Regions from separate parts of the Rhizobium sp. Leaf311 genome, predicted to be linked through region 1. Evidence: predicted binding sites of a transcription regulator. Region 1 holds the regulator's gene; the other holds the start of a gene.
What was found. The regulator PhoB, encoded in region 1, activates phosphate uptake and scavenging genes when phosphate is short. The targets are predictions, from matches to a motif close to TGTCATNNANCTGTCAT.
Positions count from the first base shown of each region.

Region 2: ASF69_RS16140 (DUF2794 domain-containing protein) is a predicted target of PhoB. The motif match lies at 3,276-3,292, and genes of this name have one in related genera.

Region 1 covers NZ_LMNZ01000004.1:61,512-69,264, forward strand. Annotated here, with positions in the region: gene pstA (phosphate ABC transporter permease PstA) at 1-627, shown strand, start outside; gene pstB (phosphate ABC transporter ATP-binding protein PstB) at 696-1,511, shown strand; gene phoU (phosphate signaling complex protein PhoU) at 1,598-2,314, shown strand; gene phoB (phosphate regulon transcriptional regulator PhoB) at 2,446-3,129, shown strand; gene ASF69_RS06105 (cold-shock protein) at 3,654-3,863, shown strand; gene ASF69_RS06110 (hypothetical protein) at 4,090-4,311, shown strand; gene ASF69_RS06115 (DUF6481 family protein) at 4,350-4,739, shown strand; gene ASF69_RS06120 (GcrA family cell cycle regulator) at 5,207-5,740, opposite strand; gene ASF69_RS06125 (aspartate aminotransferase family protein) at 6,175-7,371, shown strand; gene argF (ornithine carbamoyltransferase) at 7,426-7,753, shown strand, end outside.
Region 2 covers NZ_LMNZ01000018.1:91,354-99,106, reverse strand. Annotated here, with positions in the region: gene acnA (aconitate hydratase AcnA) at 1-2,075, shown strand, start outside; gene ASF69_RS16145 (thioredoxin family protein) at 2,333-3,022, shown strand; gene ASF69_RS16140 (DUF2794 domain-containing protein) at 3,316-3,708, shown strand; gene ASF69_RS16135 (Bax inhibitor-1/YccA family protein) at 3,785-4,522, opposite strand; gene ASF69_RS16130 (ABC transporter permease) at 4,833-7,391, opposite strand; gene ASF69_RS16125 (ABC transporter ATP-binding protein) at 7,388-7,753, opposite strand, start outside.

The sequences.
Region 1 (7,753 bases):
CTGGTCCTGTCGCTGCCCATCGGCGTTGCCGCCTCCATCTATCTGGAAGAGTTTGCACCGAAGAACCGCCTGACGGACCTTATCGAAGTCAACATCAACAATCTGGCTGCCGTACCGTCCATCGTTTACGGTCTGCTTGGCCTGTCGGTCTTCATCAACTTCATGGGCTTCCCGCGCTCGGCTTCGCTGGTCGGTGGCTTCGTGCTGACGCTGATGACCCTGCCGACCATCATCATCGCCACCCGTGCGGCGCTGAAGGCGGTCCCGCCATCCATCCGCGCTGCGGCTCTGGGCCTTGGCGCATCCAAGATGCAGACCATTTTCCACCATGTGCTGCCGCTGGCCATGCCCGGCATTCTTACCGGCACCATCATCGGCCTGGCACATGCCCTTGGCGAAACCGCACCGCTGCTGCTGATCGGCATGGTCGCCTTCGTCGCGAATTATCCGACAACGCCGATGGATCCGTCCACAGCCCTGCCGGTGCAGATCTACATGTGGGCGAACGAAGCGGAACGTGCCTTTGTCGAGAGAACGTCAGGCGCCATCATCATCCTGCTTATGTTCCTCATCGTCATGAATGTGGGTGCAATCCTGTTGCGTCGCCGCTTCGAGCGTCGCTGGTAGGCCATCACAACGTGCCGACCGGTTTTTCGTCCGGAAATGCGATAAAACAAACACCGGGAGCTTTAATTATGAATATGTTGTCGGAAGCAGCAGTTGAGAAGGCGCTGGACAAGAAAATGAATGATGTAATATACAAGATGATTGGTAAGGACGTTTCCGTTTATTACAGCGAGAAGCGTGCTCTTTACGACGTGAACCTGAATGTCCGCGAGAACACGGTCACCGCGTTGATCGGCCCGTCCGGTTGCGGAAAATCAACCTTCCTGCGCACGCTCAACCGTATGAACGATACGATCGACGGCTGCCGTGTCACGGGCAAGATCACGCTCGATGAAGACGATATCTACGATCAGTCCATCGACGTGGTGGAACTTCGTGCGCGCGTCGGCATGGTGTTCCAGAAGCCGAACCCATTCCCCAAGACGATCTATGAAAACATCGCCTATGGCCCACGCATCCATGGTCTTGCCCGCAACAAGGCGGATATGGACCAGATCGTCGAGTCCAGCCTGCAGAAGGCCGGTCTGTGGAACGAAGCCAAGGACCGCCTGCATGAATCAGGCACCGGCCTGTCCGGCGGCCAGCAGCAGCGTCTGTGCATTGCGCGCGCGATTGCTGTGTCTCCTGAAGTCATCCTGATGGACGAGCCATGCTCGGCGCTCGACCCGATTGCGACGGCAAAGGTGGAAGAACTCATCCACGAGCTGCGCGCAAACTACACCATCGTCATCGTCACCCACTCCATGCAGCAGGCAGCCCGCGTGTCGCAGCGCACCGCCATGTTCCATCTGGGCCATCTGGTCGAAGAAAACGACACTGACAAGATGTTCACCAACCCGGATGACCAGCGCACGCAGGACTACATCATGGGCCGCTTCGGCTGATCTGCCGCAGTTAAAACCATTCGCGTGGCACCGCTTGAGCCCGTCCGGGCTTGCGGGCCAGCGCATCGAAACTGGAGATTTCGTACATGCCGACACATTCCCATATCATGTCCGCCTATGACGAGGAGCTGAAGTTCCTCACCCGCCGCATCGCCGAAATGGGCGGTCTTGCGGAACAGATGTGCGCCGATGCGGTGCGCGCGCTCGTCAATTCCGACGCAGCACTTGCCCAGAAGGTCATATCCGACGACACGATCCTCGATCATGCCGAGCGTGAGATTGGCGACAAGGCCATCGTCACCATCGCCAAGCGTCAGCCCATGGCTGCCGACCTTCGTGAAATCATCGGCTCGCTGCGTATCGCTGCCGATCTGGAGCGCGTGGGCGACCTTGGCAAGAACACCGCCAAGCGCGTCATCGCGGTTGCCGGTACCGGCGTGCCGCGCAAGCTGGCCCGTGGCCTGGAGCACCTGTCGGAACTGGCGCTGGTGCAGCTCAAGGAAGTGCTTGACGTCTACTCCACCCGTTCGGCGGAAAAGGCCCAGGCCATCCGCGAGCGTGATGAAGAGATCGATGCCATGTACACCTCGCTGTTCCGCGAGCTCTTGACCTACATGATGGAAGATCCGCGCAACATCACGACCTGCACGCATCTCCTGTTCTGCGCCAAGAACATCGAGCGCGTTGGCGACCACGCAACCAACATTGCCGAAACCATCTACTACATGACCACCGGCAGCCAGCCGGAAGGCGAGCGTCCGAAGGACGATAGTTCCAACACGCTTGGCGCAGTAACCGAGTGAGTTGCAGCATCGGCGCCGAAGGTCGAACATGACCTTCGGTCGGCCCGATGTGTCGATCAACATGCCAGAGCGGCCGCAATGCGCCCCGAAGAACGCCTTGCGCTCTGGTCAGACTGGCGGAGTTCAAATCCATGGTGCCGAAAATCGCAGTTGTCGAAGATGAAGAAGCGCTCAGCGTTCTTCTCCGCTACAATCTGGAATCCGAAGGTTATGACGTCGACACCATTCCCCGTGGCGACGAGGCGGAAATCCGCTTGCAGGAACGCACTCCGGATCTTCTGATCCTGGACTGGATGTTGCCGGGCGTCTCCGGCATCGAGCTTTGCCGTCGCTTAAGAATGCGCCCGGAAACCGAACGCCTGCCGATCATCATGCTGACGGCGCGCGGCGAGGAGAGCGAGCGCGTGCGGGGGTTGGCGACCGGCGCTGATGATTATGTGGTCAAGCCGTTTTCGACCCCAGAGCTGATGGCACGCGTCAAGGCCATGCTGCGCCGTGCCCGCCCGGAAGTTCTGTCCTCCATCCTGAAATGCGGCGATATCGAACTCGACCGCGAAACCCACCGCGTGCACCGCAAGACCCGCGAAGTGCGTCTGGGGCCAACCGAGTTTCGCCTGCTGGAGTTCCTCATGGTGTCCCCCGGTCGCGTCTTCTCGCGCTCGCAGCTTCTGGATGGCGTGTGGGGTCACGATATCTATGTGGATGAACGCACTGTGGACGTCCATGTCGGCCGTCTGAGAAAGGCGCTCAACTTCTCCAATATGCAGGATGTCATCCGCACCGTGCGCGGCGCGGGCTATTCCATGGAAGCCTGACGGGCCTTTCGACACCCTTTTGAAGCACAACGCGCGCAGGATGTTCCGGCTGGAACACGGCGCGCGTTTCCTGTTTTATGCCAGGATCGAACAGCTACCCGCCGAGGGAACCGTCGTTTGCGTTCATCGCCAGGATAAATTCTCAGTTTCTGGCGGCGGCTCCAAACTTCGCCCTCGGGTGCGAAAAAGGGCAGGGCGCGCTTCCCTCCTCTAAGCGATTTTTCTGAGTAAAAACAACAGACAGACGCATTGCGGAAATTGAAATAGCGATACGGATAATTATTCTTCTGACCGTGCCTTTACGTTGCAAGATAAAAGCGAATTTCAATTATCTGTAATTTAAGGTTTGACTATCAGGGAATAACCCTCTATCAATTGGTCATCGATATTTTGCTTGCTGAGCTTTGGTTGCCGCGCGATTAGCACCGCGTTTTGAACTAACCCTTTCCTTCAAAAAAATCGCTATACTCGCACACAGGGCGTCAGTTCTGTGATCTATCACTTATGCTTTGAAAGGGTTCATTATGACCACAGGCACAGTAAAATGGTTTAACTCCACCAAGGGCTTCGGCTTCATTCAGCCAGACAACGGCGGCACAGACGCATTCGTACACATCTCCGCTGTAGAGCGTGCAGGTATGCGCGAAATCGTTGAAGGCCAGAAGCTGAGCTACGACCTTGAGCGCGACAACAAGTCGGGCAAAATGTCGGCTTGCAATCTCCAGGCTGCTTAAATACGGAATCTGCTTTCCTTTGACCACGGATGTACTGGCACTGTCGAAAGTATGAGACCAACCGAGGTCAGGCACGTTGCCTGGCCTTTTTTTGTGCCGCAGCTCGGCACATGCGCCAGAGCGTTTTTCATTTGCGAAAACCGCCTCCGGCCACCCAATCCACTCCGCATCGGCATTTTTTTGAAATCGATCCCGATCTCAGCCGAAGCGACAGGAAGGAAAATCCATGTCCGAAACACACAGCAAATCTCGCCAGCAGGCTGAGAAGGCATTCGGCGCCACGCAGACGCAGTTCTTCGCTCGCGGCCACGCCGTGGACGAACTCAACTCGATTGCGCAGGCGCGCGATGAAAAGACCCAACGCTTGCGTGAAGCGCGTCTTGCCAAGGAATTGCAGGATAGCCTGAACCCACCGCCAGCGCCCACAAAACGCGGTAAAAAGTCCTGATCGCGAGATCGGAATGACCCTTCAACTGGAATAGAGATTTGAGAAACACAAGAAACGCCAGAACAAACGAAGTTGCCGACCGTCGCGGCGCCGCTGCTGACGCCAAGGCCGCACTTTTGCAGGCCTACAAGGCAGCCAAGGAAGCCGCAGCGCCGATGCTCGAAGCCAAGCAGGCCGAGCAGATTGCCGTTGCCGACGCCCGCAGGGCCCGCCAGGCTGAACGCGAGCAGCAAAAGCGCGACGAGAAAATCCGCATCGAAGCAGAAGCCGCTCAAAAGCAGGCAGAACTCGATGCCGCCGCCAGCGCCGAAGAAGATGCCCGCAAGCTGGCCGACAAGAACCGCATCGCGCGTGTCATCGAAGACGAAGCGGCGCGCAAGGCAGAACGCGATCGCCGTTATGCCAACCGCAAGGCCCGCCAGGGCTAATCCGGCTACAGGCGTTCTCGTCAAACATAAAGCGGGCCACCCGGTCCCGCTTCAGCCTGCCGGCAAATGCGCCGCTGGCGTTACTTCGGGGCCAGCCTCCCTTTCCTCCGACTGCCCGGTCGATACGAGCAGCACTTTCGTTCGTTCCCATTGCGCCCTTTCGTCATTCCGTAGGTAAGCCTCAAAACGGCTGATGCGCGTCTGTTATGGCGGCAATCGCTGCGGTTCACGGCGCTGGCCTGGCCGGACAAGAAACCATCCTGTCTTACTCCAACGTGCCGCCTCCCGCAGCTGGCTCCTGTTTGCCATGAGGGCATGGTGATTTCTCACCAGCCTTGAGCGGCACAGTACATGTCGGCGGGTAACAGCCATTCGACACGGTCAGCCTCAGCCCACCGTACAATCTCTCTCCACAAACAAAAAAGCGGGCCAAATGGACCCGCTTTTGCTGTTCTAAAAGAGTTCGCTCAGGCCCTGCGGCGTTCGCTGACAGGCTGGTAAGCCATCTTCGCGTGGAACTTGCAGTAAGGAGAGGACTCGGAAGCTTCACAGCCACAGAAGTGGAAGTCGTCCTTCAGCGGATCGCCAACCGGCCACTTGCAGGTGCGCTCGGTCAACTCGGTCAGCGTCAGACGCAGCGAGGTTGGCAGCGATGTGTTGGTAACGGGCACATATTCCAGAACCTGAGCCGTATCGATCGACTGATCGTCCTTCAACGCCGTGGCGCCTGCGGTGCGGGCGGCAGGGCGGGCAGCGGCCGGGCGCGCCTGAAAATTGGTTGCGCGTGGCGCGGTTGTCGTTGCAGCAGGGCGCTTGGCCGCAGGACGTGCGGTTGCAACCGTGCCGCCAGCCTTCGCGCGACCTGGCAGGTTGAGGCGGTGAACCTTGCCGATGACGGCATTGCGGCTGACGCCGCCGAGCTGGGCTGCGATCTGACTGGCGCTCAACCCTTCGGACCACAGTCTTTTGAGTTTTTCCACTCGTTCATCAGTCCAGTTCATACAGCTTCTCCGCTCGTAGCGCAGGCAGAATCTTTCCCCGATGCCGTGGAGCAAACCACGCGCAGAGTATCCGCCAGATTGTAGGTGACTAGGTCCGCCGCTTGCAGTCTAGTAATTGAGAGTTAACCTAATCGTAGGCAGACTCCGTGACAAGAGTCGGGAGAATCATCTGGAATCGATTTTCCGGTTTTCCCCAACTTGCTTTCCGCGTGAGTCAGAAAAGCAACACTTTGTAGCTCGGTAAAAACCCTCTACCATGGCTTGAGAATGCCTGCTAACGCGGACTTTTGTTGACATCCACAGGTGAAGTGACAATAGTGCGCTCGACGTACAGAAATGCCCCAAGCCGCCGCGAGGCGGCGTTTTTGATTTTCAGGCACGGGATAACCGGTAAGCCCTATTGACAGCGCGTTTGCGCAAGGAGTGATACAGCCATGGCCGACACCGCGCCATTGTTCGATACGTTTTCCAGAGCCCCGTTGCGGTTTGAGCGAGGAGAGGGCGTTTGGCTCGTTACAGAGAGTGGCGAGCGATATCTGGATTTCGGCGCGGGCGTGGCTGTCACCTCGGTTGGCCACAGCCACCCGCATATGGTTGAGGCTTTGAAGGCCCAGGCGGAAAAGGTCTGGCACCTCTCCAATCTCTACGAAGTCGCAGGGCAGGAAGTGCTGGCCAGACGGCTCGTGGATGCAACTTTTGCGGATAAGGTCTTCTTCACCAATTCCGGTGCCGAGGCGCTGGAATGCGCCATCAAGACCGCACGCCGCTATCATTATACCCACGGTAATCCGGAGAAATTCCGCATCATCACCTTTGAGGGCGCGTTTCATGGTCGCACGCTGGCAACCATCGCTGCCGGTGGCCAGCCGAAATATATCGAAGGCTTCGGCCCCAAGGTCGAAGGTTTCGACCAGGTGCCATTCGGCGATCTCGACGCTCTCAAGGCTGCAATCGTGCCGGAAACGGCTGCATTGCTGATCGAGCCCATTCAGGGTGAAGGCGGCATACGCGTTGTCGATCCAGAGTTTCTGCGGGCCATGCGTGCCCTGTGCGATGAGCACGGCCTTCTTCTCGTTTTCGATGAGGTCCAGACCGGCGTCGGGCGTACGGGCAAGTTCTTTGCCCATGAATGGTCGGGCGTGACGCCAGATATCATGGCTGTTGCCAAGGGCATCGGCGGTGGTTTCCCATTCGGCGCGTGCCTTGCAACGGCTGAAGCTGCGTCCGGCATGACGGCAGGTGTCCATGGCACGACCTATGGCGGCAACCCGCTTGCCATGGCGTGCGGCAATGCCGTGCTGGATATCGTGCTGGCCGATGGCTTCATCGATCACGTGCGCGATGTCGCTCTGGTTTTCCGTCAGGGACTGGCCTCCCTCAAGGATCGTTTCCCCGATGTCATCGAGGAAATTCGTGGCGAGGGACTACTGCTCGGCATCAAGGCCAAGGTGCCGTCTGCCGATCTGCTTCATGCCATCCGTGCGGAACATCTTCTGGCGGTTCCCGCTGGCGATAACGTCATCCGCCTGCTTCCGCCGCTGGTGGTCACCGCGCAGGAAGCGCGCGAGGGCCTCGCACGTATCGAGAAGGCTGCAGAGGCACTCACGACGAAACTGGCGAAAAGCGCCTGAACGCACATGTCCAGGCGCGCAAAGGCGCAGCCTGCATTGATGGGACAGCATAAAATGGCATCAGCAAAACATTTTCTCGACCTTTCGGCCGTCGGTTCGGAAGACCTGAGAGTCATCATGGACGACGCGCGTGCGCGCAAGGTTGCAACGAAGAACGGCACTGCCGAGAAGCCATTGGCTGGCAAGATGCTGGCGATGATCTTCGAAAAGCCCTCCACCCGTACCCGCGTCTCCTTCGATGTGGGAATGCGCCAGCTGGGCGGCGAAACGCTGTTTCTTTCCGGCACCGAAATGCAGCTTGGCCGCGCCGAAACCATTGGCGATACCGCCAAGGTTCTGTCGCGTTATGTCGATGCCATCATGATCCGGACCACGGACCATT
Region 2 (7,753 bases), on a different contig from region 1:
ACCCCGACACATGCGTCGGCACCGACAGCCACACGACCATGATCAACGGTCTGGGCGTTCTGGGCTGGGGCGTTGGCGGTATCGAAGCTGAAGCGGCCATGCTTGGCCAGCCGGTTTCCATGCTTCTGCCTGAAGTCATCGGCTTCAAGCTGACGGGCAAGGTCAAGGAAGGCGTTACCGCGACCGACCTCGTGCTGACAGTCGTTCAGATGCTGCGCAAGAAGGGCGTGGTTTCCAAGTTCGTTGAATTCTTCGGCCCCGGCCTTGATTCGATGACGCTGGCCGACCGTGCGACCATCGGCAACATGGGCCCTGAATACGGCGCGACATGCGGCTTCTTCCCGGTTGACGGCGAAACCATCAACTACCTCACCATGTCTGGCCGCACCAAGGACCGCATCGCGTTGGTCGAGGCCTATTCCAGGGCGCAGGACATGTGGCGTACCGGCGATGGTGCCGATCTCGTCTTCACCGACACGCTGGAACTCGACCTCGGCGACGTTGTGCCATCCATGGCTGGCCCGAAGCGTCCGGAAGGCCGTCTGCCGCTCGAAACCATTGCACCTAATTTCGCAACGGCGCTCGAAAACGACTATAAGAAGCCCGGCCAGCTCGACACGCGCTATGCGGTTGAAGGCGAGGACTTCGATCTGGGCCATGGCGACGTCGCCATCGCTGCGATCACGTCCTGCACCAACACGTCAAACCCATCGGTTCTGATCGCCGCTGGTCTTCTGGCCCGCAACGCCGTTGCAAAGGGTCTGACATCCAAGCCTTGGGTCAAGACATCGCTTGCACCTGGATCTCAGGTCGTTGGTGAATATCTTGCAAAATCCGGTCTGCAGAAGGACCTGGACGCCATCGGCTTCAACCTTGTTGGCTTTGGCTGCACGACCTGCATCGGTAACTCCGGTCCGCTGCCATCACCGATCTCAAAGACCATCAACGACAAGGGTCTGATTACCGCGGGCGTCCTCTCCGGCAACCGTAACTTTGAAGGCCGTATCTCGCCCGACGTTCAGGCGAACTACCTCGCTTCGCCTCCGCTCGTCGTTGCCTACGCGCTGGCCGGTACGGTCCAGAAGGATCTGACCAAGGAGCCGATCGGCACGGGTTCTGACGGACAGCCTGTTTTCCTGAAGGATATCTGGCCGACATCGGCAGAAATCCAGGAATTCATCCTGAAATATGTCACGCGTGAACTCTACGAGTCCAAGTACGCGGACGTCTTCAAGGGTGATGAAAACTGGCAGGCCGTTCAGGTTCCTCCGGGCCAGACCTATGCGTGGGACGACAAGTCGACCTATGTCCAGAACCCTCCTTACTTCGTGGGCATGGGCAAGACCGGCACAGGCCTGAAGAACATCAAGGGTGCGCGCGTTCTCGGTCTCTTCGGCGACAAGATCACCACCGACCATATTTCTCCGGCCGGTTCGATCAAGGCAGCATCCCCTGCAGGTGCCTACCTCACCGGAAACGGCGTGGCGGTTGCAGACTTCAACCAGTACGGTACGCGCCGTGGTAACCACGAAGTGATGATGCGCGGCACCTTCGCCAACATCCGTATCCGCAACCATATGCTTGGGCCAAACGGCAAGGAAGGTGGCTACACCATCCATTATCCGTCCAAGGAAGAAATGTCGATTTACGATGCGGCCATGCAGTATAAGGCTGAGGGCGTTCCGCTCGTCATCTTTGCCGGTGTGGAATATGGTAACGGCTCCTCGCGTGACTGGGCTGCCAAGGGTACCAACCTTTTGGGCGTGAAGGCCGTGATTGCGCAGTCGTTCGAGCGTATTCACCGCTCCAACCTCGTCGGAATGGGCGTTGTGCCGTTCGTCTTCGAAGAAGGCACGACATGGGCGAGCCTCAACCTCAAGGGCGATGAAACCGTGGAGATCGACGGTCTCGAAGGCGATATCAAGCCACGCGAGAAAAAGATTGCCAAGATCACCTACGGTGACGGCAGCGTGAAGGAAGTTCCGCTTCTTTGCCGCATCGATACGCTGGATGAAGTGATCTACATGAACAATGGTGGCATTCTGCAGACCGTTCTTCGCGATCTGGCCGCCTAAGGCGCACGCCTGATGAAGTTTGAACGCCGGGAGCAATCCCGGCGTTTTTGCGTGAAAGGTAGTGCGATGGTCGTGCTGACTATTGCCTCACCCCATCGTGACTTTCCATTGAAGAGGCTTAGGCGTTATTTTCGCCATCGGCTTCCCGACATGAATTGATTGCATCAATAGTCTGGAAAAATGTCCAGGCAAGGGTTCTCGCAATGTCTCTCAAATACGGGTCTCTGAATTTCGGTCTTTCGGTCTTCGCCTTGAGTATGCTTGCTTCCGTCTCGGTCCAGGCGCAGGAGCAGGTGAAAGGCGTTGTCGAATTGTTCACGTCGCAGGGATGCGCGTCCTGCCCGCCTGCTGATGAGGCCTTGCGCAAGCTCATCCAGAAGGGTGATGTGGTTGGACTGTCTTACCATGTCGATTACTGGAATTATCTTGGCTGGGCAGATTCGCTGGCTTCCAAGGAAAATACAGAGCGTCAGTATGGTTATGCCAGAGCGCTCGGCCGCAACAATGTTTATACCCCTCAAGCGGTCGTCAATGGCCGCGACCACGTCAAAGGGGCGGATGTGCAGGCCATTTATGGCCGCCTGGACGCTTTCACTCGCGCTGGCGAAGGCTTGAGTGTGCCAGTCAAAGCCTCGCGTGTGGCAGATGAGATCGCCATCGATATCGGAGAGGGGAAGGGCAAGGCCGACGTGGTGGTCGCTTACTTCAACCGAGAGCAAGTGGTCGACGTACAGAAGGGTGAGAACCAGGGAAAGAAGATATCATACTGGCATAGCGTTTATGACGTGCAAACGGTTGGAATGTGGGACGGAAAGTCCATGTCCGTTAAACTTCCCGCCAGCATCCTCAGCAAGGCCAAAAACGGCGGCTGTGCGGTGTTGCTGCAGACGTCCGATGCGCAGGGAAATCCGGCAGCCATCGTCGGGGCGAGTGTCTTGCTGCAGTAAGGGGAAGCAGCTCAGGGGGCTGAGGGAGATCCGATCCGGGCATTGGGGGCTGGGGGTAAAGGGTCAATGCACCGGACCGGGTCATCTTGGTGCCTAGGCATCAATTGACAATAGCTATATTCCACTCAATTCAGGCCATGGTTTGACCGAAATAGGGCATTTGCTAATGCACTTCCTGCCCAAATCCTTACCGGGTAAAGCCGGCCAGCCTGACCAGAACGAAGCTTGCAATTTCGCCGACAGAGCGGCAGACTGTCTTGAAATTGTCATTTGCCGTCGAGCGGGGTTACCTGATGACCGATCAGCCGGATGCGCAGCGCGCAGCTTCTTTTCACAGAGACAGTTCACCCGTTATCGATCTTCGCGAGTACAAGCAGAGCAAGGACCCCTTGCCGATTACCTTCCACCGGCGTGAACTGGACGCCATCCTGCGCATCTACGGACGCATGGTGGGAGAAGGTGAGTGGCGGGACTATGCCATCGACCATCTGAAAGACAAGGCGGTGTTCTCGGTCTTCAAGCGGTCAGGGGAAATGCCTCTGTTTCGTATCGAGAAGAACCCGAAGCTCGCCGCAAAACAGGGCGCTTTCAGCGTCGTCAATGTCGATGGCCGCATCCTCAAACGCGGACATGAGCTGTCGCAGGTCCTCAAAGTGTTTGACAAGGTACTGCGACTGATCGAGTGACTGCTCATCTTCGTTGAGCCGAAAGCATAAAAAAAGGCGGCCAGAGAGCCGCCTTTCTTGATTCAAGTCTGATCGGTTACTCGTCGCGGTTACCAAGAAACTGCAGAAGGAACGTGAACAGGTTGATGAAGTCGAGGTAGAGCGTCAGTGCACCCATGATAGCCTTGCGACCAGCAACGGCCACATCGTCACCGTCGAAATACATTTCCTTGATCTTCTGCGTGTCATATGCGGTCAGGCCAGCAAAGATCAGCACGCCGATGGCGGAGATCGCAAAGCCCATTGCTGATGAATGCAGGAAGATGTTGACGATGGACGCGATGATCAGGCCGAACAGGCCCATGATCAGGAACGAGCCGAGGCCGGACAGGTCTTTCTTGGTCGTGTAGCCGTAAAGCGACAGGGCGCCAAAGGAAGCAGCTGTCACGAAGAACGTCTGTACGATGCTCTCGCCAGTAAAGACGATGAAGATCGACGAAAGGGAGACGCCCATCAGCGCAGCGTAGGCCCAGAAGGTGGCCTGTGCAGCAGGTACGCTCATCTTCTCAATACGGAAGCTCAGGAAGAACACCAGCGCGAGCGGTGCGAACATGATAACCCAGCGCAGCGGCGATGTGTAAAGCAGCTGTGCGAAGGCCGGATTTGAAACCGCCAGAGTGTAGGTGCCAAACGAAGCCACGCCGGTAATGACCAGCGCAAGAGCCATCAGGTTGTAAACCTTCAGCATGTATGTGCGAAGACCTTCATCGATCATCGCACCAGACTGGGCACGGCCTTGGGCCATGCGGTTCTGGTAGTTGTTGAAATCAGCCATTGTTTCCTCTTTTGAGCTCCGAAGTTCCTACGGTGTCGGGATATGACCGTACTCGGGATCATAACCCAGGCGCCGCTGCGGAGCTACAGCAAGCCTACCGAAGAATATGAGGATATCCCATTTCAGTTACAAGAGCTTTCAATGTCGAAAAAACACCGTATGCGCGAAAACCGATAACGTTTTGGAGATCAAACTTCCCGATTAATCGCAAAGGTTAAGTTGCGCGCAATTTTCTAGCGCCACGCTATGCATGTGGCCACCCGAAATATTCATTCTCCGCTCAGGCAATTTATCTCACAAGACATGAGAGCTACTCGCCAGTCTGACGCAGCACGGGCGCTGCCTTCTGGCCGAGGATCCGCCATGTCCCGATAAGGCCAATGCCAACCGTCATCACCAAGGCGATAAGGATGGTTGCGATCGCAACATCCGGCAGGAAGCTGGATGGCAGCTTCATGATCCGGGCAACGACAAACCATGCGGAGACCCCACCTGCGAGGAGTGCGAATACCGCAGTGGCCAGACCAAGCATCATATATTCATACGAGAAAGCGCGGATTAGCATGGCACGGGTGCCACCGAGCGTTTTGAGAATGACAGCGTCGTGGGTCCGTGCCCGGTTTCCAGCCGCCAAGGCACCTGCGAGAACCAGGACAGACGCAATCAGGGCAACAGCCGCTGCGGCCCTGATCGCCGTCGCCAACTGTTCAACCAGACTGTTGACCAGATCGAGCGCGTCCTTGACCCTGACCGTGGTAATGGTGGGGTAGCTCGCGGTGACCTTTCTCAATATCTCGCCTTCCTGGGCGGCAGTCGCGCTTGGGTCTGCAAGGGTTGCCAGCCAGGAGTGAGGTGCGCCGCGGAACGTGTTGGGTGAAAAGACCATGACGAAGTTGAGCGAGAGCGACTCCCACTGCACGTCGCGCAGGTTGGCAATTTTTGCGGTGATGTTACGTCCCAATACGTTGACGGTTACGCTGTCGCCGATCTTCAGACCCAGTTCGCCCGCCTCTTCCGCCGCAAAGGAAACGAGAGGCTCGCCGGTATAATCGCCGCTCCACCAGGTGCCCTCTGTGAGCTTGGCATTGTCGGGCATGGTTTGGGCATAGGTGATGCCACGATCTCCGCGCAGGACCCATCGGCCAGCAGCAGGCACTTCCATCTTGGTCACGTCCTGGCCGTTGAGAGCAAGGATGCGACCCCGCAGCATGGGCACCTCCGTCAACGTACCCTCCGGCGCTTCTTTCTGGACAAGCGCCTTGAACCCATCCCGGTCGGCACCTTGAATGTCGACAAAGAAGAAATTCGGTGCCCGCTCTGGCAGACTGCCGGTGAGTTCCCGTCTAAGATTGCCGTCGATCAGCGTTAACGCGACCAGCAGGGTCAGACCGAGCCCCAGAGACAAGACCACGGAGGGCGTCAAAGCCCCGGGGCGATGAATATTGCCGATCGCCAGCCGCAGTGCTGCGGAATGGACGCGAGGGCTTCTCTTGGCAACGGCCCTGATGCCCCAGGCCACAAGCCTGAGAACGATAAAAGCGAAAGCGACCGCTCCCAAAAAGACCGACGCGATATATCTCTGTTCAGCCGAATAGATCGCCATGCCGGCCAACAGGGCAAGAAGCAAGCCAGTGGCGGCCAGATAGGGCCATGACGGCAATCGGTTGGCTTCAAATCCCTGTTCGCGAAACAATGCGGTGGCGGGGACTTCGCGAGCCTGACCCAATGGCAAGATCGCAAAGGCGAGTGTCGTCAACAGCCCGAACAGGGCGGCCATGAACAGCGCGCCGGGGTAGATCGCCAATTCGTCCGGAACAGGCAGGACACCTTCGAGAAAGCGCATGGCCACGAGCGGAGTAACCGCCCCCAACGCCAGTCCGATTGCGATACCGATGATGGCAATGAAGGCGATCTGGAAGAGATAGGTTAGTGTCACGACGCTGGCCGGTGCGCCGAGGCATTTGAGTGCCGCTATGGTGGTGCGCTTGGAGTCGAGGAAGGCGCGTACCGCGTTGGCAACCCCGACGCCGCCAACGATCAGTGCTGTAAGCCCGACCAGTGTCAGGAATTGAGAGAAACGGTTGACGTTTTCCGTGAGCGACGGTGCCGCCCGGTCGCTCGTTCGGATCGACCAGCCGGCACTTGGAAACTCACGATTGGCCTCTTCGGTGATCCCGCCTCGCTTGGCTGCGTCGTTCAAGCGGATCTTGTAGGCGTGTTCCACAAGGCTGCCATTCTGGATGAGCCCGGAGGTTGCGAGCGCTTCGCGGCTGATCAGAAGCCGCGGCGCAAATCCAAAACCATCCGATAGCGCGTCGGGCTCAGTAACCAGCGTCGCTGAGATTTTTAGCCGGACGTTGCCCAGCAGGACCTCATCGCCCCGTTTGATGCCCAGCCGCTCCAGAAAAAGCGGAGCGACGACTGCGCCATAGGCTTCGCCCTGCCTGGCCAGCAGTTGGGGAAGTAGCATTGCGGGGTCTGACTCCAGCTTGCCATAGAGCGGATAGGCCCCGTCGACAGCCTTTACCTCGGCAAGGGTCTGCTGCGACCCATCGGCGAGCCTTGCCATCGACCGCAGACCAGTAGAGACAGCAACAGTCCCCAGATTGTCGAGATAGGCCAATTCATCCGGCGAGGCTTCGCGGTTGCGCAGCTCGAAACGAATATCGCCCGCCAGAATGGATTGCCCCTGCGTTGCGATGGAACTGGTTATGGCGCGGGAGACGGAATTGACTGCAGCAATGGCGCCTGTACCGAGCGCGATGCAGGCAAGGAAAATGTAAAAGCCGCTGAGGCCGCCGCGTATTTCACGTCTTGCCAGACGCAGCGCATTGCCAAGGCGAAAGAAAAAAAGCGACCTGACCTTCATACCGACGCTGCCTGTCTGGCAACTGAGGTGGCGCTGTCACTTTCTATTTGACCTGACCTGACCTTGATCTGGCGAGAGCAGCGCGCGGCAAGCGACACATCATGGGTAACCAAAATCATTGTCATGCGGCGCTCCATCTGTTTGGAAAACAGAAGGTCGGCAATCTGCTTGCCGGTATCGGTATCGAGGTTGCCTGTCGGCTCGTCGGCAATCAGGACCGCAGGGGAAGGCGCCAGCGCGCGTGCAATGGCAACGCGCTGCTGTTCGCCCCCGGACAGCTGCCCCGGATAGTGGTTGAGCCTTTCACCCAGGCCCACTGCGACGAGTTCCTTGCGCGCGATATCAAAGGGATTGGCTACATT